2 linked regions of the Rhizobium lentis genome follow. The protein of the gene in region 1 binds, or shares a complex with, the protein of each later gene. Links are inferred from orthologs where the notes say so. Each region holds a gene or a part of one and is shown on either strand. Other genes may lie near its edges.

Region 1 (3,736 bases):
AGATCGCGGAGCCGGGGTCACTTTTATTGGAGGAGGCCAAGGTCAATTCGCACATCGCAACGACATCGCTGCATATTACAGAGCCGTCGACAGACCACACCAGTTTGGATTTTCGCCAAGTTTCGAATCGTATTAGCTGCTCAAAGAATGGGTGTTCGCCATCACGAATTTTGTAGAAAATCTTGTCGTCGCCCTGATCGAATTGATCAAAGACATAAACAGGCTTGCTGGGATCGCATTGATTTGCATTGACAGCCGTCGGCGCGGCCAAGGCAGCGGCGAGGCAAAGGCGAAAAACGCCGGCGATCTTCATGAAAAACCTTATGAGATCTGTGAAATTACTTGCTGAAAAATATGAGAGCAATTCCAGCAAAAGTATGGCCCGATTTTGCGCCGCGAATTGCTTGAAAACAAAGAGATAGAGTATTTCCGCAATTCGAAGAAAGCGGAAACGCCTTTGAGACCGAGTTGCCTGCTATTAAAACGGCAGCTTGAAGCCGGGCGGGATCGGCAGGCCTGCCGTGAGTGCCTTGGTCTTTTCGGCGGCGAGCGCCTCGGCCTTGTCCTTGGCGTCCTTGTGGGCGGCGACGATCAGGTCTTCGAGGATCTCGACATCGTCTTCCTTGAACAGCGAGGGGTCGATCTTCAGGCTCTTGAGGTCACCCTTGCCGGAGATGACGACGGTGACGAGGCCGCCGCCCGCCTTGCCTTCGGCGGTCAGCTCGGCGATCTCCGCCTGCATCTGCTCCATCTTGGCCTGCATTTCCTTGACTTTGCCCATCATGCCCATGATGTCGCGCATCGTCTCGCTCCTTCTTGAAACATTTAAAATTCTATGTCGTCGCCGGGCAGGATGTCGCCTTCTTCGGATTCGGCGGCAGCCGGCGGTGCCGCCTCGCCTTCCTCTTCCAGTTCGGGCGCCCGCACGCGCACGTCGATAATTTTCGCACCCGGGAAATGTGCCAGGATGGCCGCGACATCGGGATCCTGACGCGCATCGCTGACGCGCTGTTCCTGCGCCTTGGCCTCCGCCTCCACCATCGTCGGCCCGCCTACTTCGCGGCTGGTGCTGACGATCCAGTGGATTCCCGTCCATTCCTTGAGCTTGACGGCGAGCTCGTTGAGCAGCGTGTTCGGCGCGCCTTCGATGAGGTTCACATCCAGCCGGCCGGGCTCGAGACGGACCGGCCGCACGAAGTTGCGCACCAGTGCCTTCAACTTGACGTCGCGCTTTTCTCCCGCGAGGTCGACGATATCGCCGATCGAATTGATGCGCACGAGCGGCTTCGGAGCCTCGACAGGCTTGGCCTCGGTGCGGCCGATATTCTGTGGCTCCGGATTGGGCACGGCACGCAGCATCGCGGTCGGCCCCGAGGGCTGCGGCCGTGGTGTCGGCTCCGGAGCGCGAGCCACAACGCTGCTTTGATAGGGAACCCGCGTTCCGTTGCCGCCGCCATTGCCGGAGGGCGAGGCGGGCCGCTGGTCCGTATTGTCGCCGGAGAATTCGGCAAGCCGCCGCGCCGCATCCTCAGGCGCCGGCAGATGGGCGGCATGCGCAAGCCGGATCAGCACCATTTCGGCGGCACCCGCCGTACGCGACGAGCCTTCCGTTTCCGGAATGCCCTTCAGCAGCATCTGCCAGATGCGAGACAGCGTTGTCACGGCGACGCCCTTGGCCAGTTCCGCCGCCTTGGTACGCTCGATTTCGCTGAGCGAGGGGTCGTTTGCCGCATCCGGCACATATTTCAGCCGCGTTACCAGATGGGTGAAGTCGGCAAGATCGGTGAGCACGACCACCGGATTGGCGCCGGCCTCGTACTGGCTCTGGAACTCGCCGAGCGCGGCCGCCACATCACCTTTGACGATGTGCTCAAAGAGATCGACGATCCGGGCGCGATCGGCAAGGCCGAGCATCCCGCGCACCGCTTCCGCCTGCACGGCGCCGGCGCCGTGGGCGATTGCCTGGTCGAGCAGCGACAGGCCGTCGCGCGCAGAGCCTTCGGCAGCGCGCGCGATCATCGCCAGCGCGTCCGCTTCCGCCTCGATGCCCTCCTTGGCCGCGATCGTCGTAAACAGCCCGACGAGATCTGATGCGCTGATGCGGCGCAGGTCGAAGCGCTGGCAGCGCGACAGCACGGTAATCGGCACCTTGCGGATTTCGGTGGTGGCGAAGATAAACTTCACATGCTCCGGCGGCTCTTCTAGAGTCTTCAACAACCCGTTGAAGGCCTGCGTCGACAGCATGTGCACTTCGTCGATGATATAGACCTTGTAGCGCGCCGAAACCGGCCGGTAGCGCACCTGTTCGATGATCTCTCTTATATCGTCGATACCGGTGTGCGACGCGGCGTCCATCTCGATCACGTCGACATGCCGGCCCTCCATGATCGCCTGGCAGTGCTCGCCGGGCACACGCAGATCGATCGTCGGCTTGTCGACGTCTGGCCTTTTGTAGTTCAGCGCCCGCGCCAGGATGCGCGCCGTCGTCGTCTTGCCGACGCCGCGCACGCCGGTCAGCATGTAGGCCTGGGCGATGCGGCCGGTCTCGAAGGCATTGGTGAGCGTGCGGACCATCGGCTCCTGGCCGACCATCAGGTCCGTAAAATCCTTGGGGCGGTATTTGCGAGCCAGCACCCGGTATCCGGTGCCCGTCGAGGCGGCATCTTGTGATTGTCGCTCGCTGTCGCTCATCGTCCTGCTTGTCGCCCGGATCTTCGGGCATTTCGTGGAGAGAAGGTGGGAGGCTGGCACGATGACCCGTGCCGGGCTCGTTAGGGCTGCTTCCTTCCGGACCTGACCCGGTTGGCGAGTGGCTCGTCCACCACCAACCTCCCGGATGCACATATCGGCAATATCGTCATCAAAAGCAAGCCAACATGATAAAAAACTGCTAGTCCTAGGAAAAGACAGGAGGAATGCCCCTTGAACGGCTTTACGCTCGACCCTCGGCTGGAAAACGACAGCATCAGCATCATGGTCACCGGCCTCTGTGATCTCAGATTGTCGAAGGATGCCCGCTGGCCCTGGCTCATTCTCGTGCCTCGCCGAGCTGACATTACCGAAATATTCGAGCTGACGCCGCTCGACCAGGTGCTGCTCACCTTCGAGACGGAGATGGTCGCCAAGGCCTTGAAGGACATCACCGGCGCGACAAAAATCAATGTTGGGGCTCTTGGCAATATCGTCCGCCAGCTTCATGTTCATGTCATTGCCCGCTTCGAAGGCGATGCCAACTGGCCGGGTCCCGTCTGGGGCTTCGGGCCCGCTGAACCCTACGAGGACGGAAAGAGAGACGAATTCACAGCAAAGCTGCGGGAAGCCCTTTCATCATGAGTCATTCGCTTTTCGATTCGGATGTGCCACATCCGGAACCCAGCAATCTCACTGCCTTTGCCGCCAACGATCTCAATCGCGATTCCGAGCATCGCGACGAACAGTCCGTCGAAAGGGCGCTGGCCAAGGACGGCACCCATATCTTCGCCTTTGCCAGGGACAAGCTGGTGCTGAAGCATGACGGCCAAGTGCTCGACCCGCTATTTGCCCGCTACGAGCTGCAGGAGCTGCAGCCGGATTGGGACGAGACGGTGCTTCTGGGCTACCGCAAGACCGGCGAGCCGCGTCTTGCCGTTCCCGTCGGCGTCGACGTCGAGGACCTTGCCAGCCAATACAAGCCCGCCGACGGCCGAACCCTGTTTCGCGAAATGCTGATCGACGAGGTGCTGCTCGGCGAATTCGC
Region 2 (3,747 bases), 200 kb from region 1 along the record:
ATGCCCCTGAAGAAACGGATTTCCTCATCGAATCTCTTCCCGAGGTGTTCCTTCACCTTGACCCGTAAGCGCATTCTCCACCCATCTGCACGTTGATCGACTGTCTTAATATGCCGCTTGTCGCTGTTGGGACAAGGATTTTCGCAACAAGGATACCGGCATCAACAGCTCAGGCGGCCTTTCGGCCGGTACGGGGCATGAGATCGGCAAGTCTTTCGCTCAAATGGCCAGCGTCGACAGGGGCGCGCAATTTCTTATCGGTATTGTCGAAATAAAGATAGACGTCGCGGCCCTTGGCGCGCGCCGGCAGCGGCGCAAGCACGCGCGTCGCATTTTCGGGCTCCGCTCCCGTAACCCAGGCGCGGACGCGTTCGGCCCAGAGGTCGAGCGCCTCATCCTCGTAGCCGCTGACATAGAGCTGTTCGGAGCCATGCAGCCGGCAATAGACGAAATCGGCGGTGATATCCATCAGCAGCGGCCATTGCACCGTGTCGGCGCAGACGAGCGCCACCTTGTGACGCCGGAGCATCTCGATGAAATCAGCCGAGCGGAAGCTGTCATGGCGGATTTCGAGCGCATGGCGGATCGGCTGACGCCCGTCGCTTGTGAGCCAGGCCCTCCCTTTGAGGCGGCCGTCATGCTGCTTCGCAAGCGCGATCGCCCCATCGCGGTCATGCGGCAGCAGCGACAGGAAATTTTCAAAGCGTGCCGGTTCGAAGGCCATGTTCGGCGGAAATTGCCAGAGGATCGGCCCGAGCTTGGGGCCGAGCCTGAGCAGGCCGGAAGCAAAGAAATTGGCGAGCGGCGTCCTAATGTCCTGCAGCCGCAGCATATGGGTGATGAAGCGTGATCCCTTGACCGCGAAGACGAAGTCGTCGGGCGTTTCATCGCGCCAGCGGCCGAAGCTTTCGGGCCGCTGCAATCCGTAGAAGGTGCCGTTGATCTCGATCGAGGGGAAGTGGCGGGCGGCGTAGGAAAGCTCGTGCTTCTGCGGCAATTCCTTCGGATAGAATTGCCCGCGCCAGGGCGCATAGGTCCAGCCTGAAATGCCGATACGCACCGCTCCCGTCTTTTTCATTCTGCTCTCCTCCGGTTTGACAGGAGGAAAACCGAAAACGGGCGCCTTCGTTCCGGTCAGACGCGCATCGGCATCAGCACGTAGAGCGCATCGTCACCGGCCGTGTCACGGATCAGCGTCGGTGAGCCGGCATCGGCCAGCAGGAAGATCGCTTCCTCGCCGGAAAGCTGCGCGGTGATGTCGAGCAGGTATTTGGCATTGAAGCCGATTTCCATCGCGTCGGTGTCGTAGCCGACGGCGACTTCTTCGGTAGCGCTGCCGGAATCCGGATTGTTGACGGTCAGCATCAATTGCCCGTCGGACAGCGCGAGCTTCACGGCGCGGCCGCGCTCGGAGGAGATTGTCGAGACGCGGTCGACGGCCTGGGCGAAGCTCGTGCAGTCGACGCGCATTTCCTTGTCGTTGCCGGTGGGGATGACGCGCTGGTAATCCGGGAAGGTGCCGTCGATCAGTTTCGACGTCAGGACGATTGAGCCGATCGTCATGCGGATCTTGGCGTCGGAAACCTCGACCGTCACGATCGCTTCGGGATTGTCGACCAGCTTCTGCAGTTCGCCGACCGTCTTGCGCGGAATGATGATGCCGGGCATGCCTTCCGAGCCGGCGGGCGCGTCGACATCGGCGCGGGCCAGCCGGTGGCCGTCGGTTGCCACCGCCCTGAGCTTCAGTTCGCCGTTGCTCTCGATCGTGTGGAAGAAGATGCCGTTCAGATAATAACGCGTCTCTTCGGTCGAGATAGCGAACTGCGTGCGGTCGATCAGCATCTTCAGATCGGTCGCCTTCAGCTTGAAGCTATGCGTGAAGGTGCCGGCGGTCAGATCCGGGAAGTCGGATTCCGGCAGGCACTGCAGCGAGAATTTCGAACGGCCCGACTGCACGCTCATCGAGCCGCCGTCGGCGCTGGTGGCAAGCAGCACTTCCGATCCGTCGGGAAGCTTGCGCACGATATCGTAGAGAAGATGGGCGGGAACGGTGGTGGCGCCGGACTGTTCGACGCTTGCCGGCGTCGCCTCGGTGATCTCGAGATCGAGGTCGGTCGCCTTCATGTCGAGGTTCTGGCCATCGGCCTTGAGCAGTACGTTGGACAGGATCGGGATCGTGTTGCGACGTTCGACCACGCGGTGGACGTGGTTCAGCGATTTCAACAGGTTTGACCGCTCAATAGTAATACGCATGGGATGCTACCGCTTTCGACCGTGACAGTCCGGGCGTCGAGCGCCGGAAGAATGCTTTCCCGACCCGAGACCGGGGGAGTGGACGGGCAAAATGGCAGACTTCAGCATCGGTTTGCAAGAGGCATGGACAGCTGGACGCCCGCATTTGAGGTTTTCCGGAGCAATCCTCACAGAAATCCGAACCCTTGCCGAAGCCGCAGCGCTCGCCCATAAAGGCCGATGAACCGGCAAGGCGCCGGCGGCACGAAGGCAAAGGGCATGAACGAGCAAACCACAGGCGAGGACGCCACCAGGCGAAGCTTCCGCCTGCACAACATGGCGGTGCCGGCGCGGCCGCTGGAGCCGGCGCTTTATCTCGTCGCCACCCCGATCGGCAATCTTGGCGACATCACGCTGCGCGCATTGGAAACGCTGGCCGGCGCCGACGTGCTGGCCTGCGAGGATACGCGCGTCACCCGCGTTCTGCTCGACCGCTACGGCATCCAGAACCGCCCCTTCGCTTACCATGAGCACAATGCCGATGAAGCCGGCCCGCGGCTCATCCAGGCGCTGGAGGCCGGCCGCTCGGTGGCGCTGGTGTCGGATGCCGGGACGCCGCTGGTGTCCGATCCCGGCTATCGGCTGGCCCAGCAGGCGATTGCGGCGGGTTATCGCGTCATCCCCATTCCAGGCGCCTCGGCGCCGCTCGCAGCCCTTGTCGGCTCTGGCCTGCCGAACGACGCCTTCCTCTTCGCCGGCTTTCTGCCGGCCAAGGACAAGGCCCGCCGCGATCGTCTCGGTGAATTTGCCGCGGCTCCCGCGACACTGATATTTTTTGAATCGCCCCATCGCATCGGCGCCACCCTTCTCGCTGCCGCTGACGTGTTGGGGGCGGCGCGGCCCGCTTCCGTCTGCCGTGAGCTGACCAAGACCTATGAGGAATTCCGCCGCGGCACGCTGGCCGAGCTCGCCGCGCACTACCAGCAGGTGGAAAACGTCAAGGGCGAGATCGTCCTCGTCGTCGGTCCGCCGCTACCGGCCGAGGCGGATGAGGCCGATGTCGAAGCCGTGCTTGCCGATCTATCGAAATCAATGCCGACGGCAAAGGCCGCAACCGAGGCCGCCCGCCTGACCGGCCTGCCGCGCAAGGTGCTCTACCAGCGCCTGCTGGAGATGAAGGGCGCAGATGGGCGATAATGACCTGACCGCCCTCAAAAGGAAGGCGCTGCGCCGGGGCCGCATGTCGGAATATGTCGCCGCCGCCTTCCTGATGCTGAAGGGCTACCGCATTCTGGCGCTGCGCCACCGCACCCGGCTCGGCGAGATCGACATCGTCGCCCGCAAAGGCGATCTCGCCGTCTTCGTCGAGGTCAAGGCCCGCCATGGCGAGGCAGCGGCGATCGACGCCGTTTCCGTCGCCGCCCAGAAGCGGATACGGGCGGCCAGCGATCTCTGGCTCGCCCGTCAGGCCGATCAGGCCCGCCTTTCCCAGCGCTACGATATCGTCGCGGTCAT

What was found. Proteins that work in one complex are often made in the same cells at the same time.
Region 2: the proteins of J0663_RS09310 (region 1) and dnaN are in contact, whole or in part, in a cryo-EM structure (PDB 8GIZ), measured with the Escherichia coli proteins. The link is inferred for Rhizobium lentis from one-to-one orthologs.

What each region holds. Positions count from the first base shown.
Region 1 is NZ_CP071454.1:1,955,886-1,959,621, forward strand. What follows is about bases 259-3,243. They hold J0663_RS09310 (DNA polymerase III subunit gamma/tau), read right to left. Parts: upstream 2,692-3,243; coding sequence 826-2,691; downstream 259-825. Other genes in these bases: J0663_RS09300 (hypothetical protein), read right to left, coding at 259-313; J0663_RS09305 (YbaB/EbfC family nucleoid-associated protein), read right to left, coding at 479-802; J0663_RS09320 (HIT domain-containing protein), read left to right, coding at 2,923-3,243. Also shown: more of J0663_RS09300, read right to left, coding at 1-258; more of J0663_RS09320, read left to right, coding at 3,244-3,333; nudC (NAD(+) diphosphatase), read left to right, coding at 3,330-3,736. UniProt on the Escherichia coli protein: Part of the beta sliding clamp loading complex, which hydrolyzes ATP to load the beta clamp onto primed DNA to form the DNA replication pre-initiation complex.
Region 2 is NZ_CP071454.1:2,155,590-2,159,336, forward strand. What follows is about bases 195-3,190. They hold dnaN (DNA polymerase III subunit beta), read right to left. Parts: upstream 2,254-3,190; coding sequence 1,135-2,253; downstream 195-1,134. Other genes in these bases: J0663_RS10340 (DUF72 domain-containing protein), read right to left, coding at 195-1,078; rsmI (16S rRNA (cytidine(1402)-2'-O)-methyltransferase), read left to right, coding at 2,512-3,190. Outside these bases: phospholipid N-methyltransferase PmtA, read right to left, coding at 1-74; more of J0663_RS10340, read right to left, coding at 170-194; more of rsmI, read left to right, coding at 3,191-3,429; J0663_RS10355 (YraN family protein), read left to right, coding at 3,419-3,747. UniProt on the Escherichia coli protein: Confers DNA tethering and processivity to DNA polymerases and other proteins. Acts as a clamp, forming a ring around DNA (a reaction catalyzed by the clamp-loading complex) which diffuses in an ATP-independent manner freely and bidirectionally along dsDNA.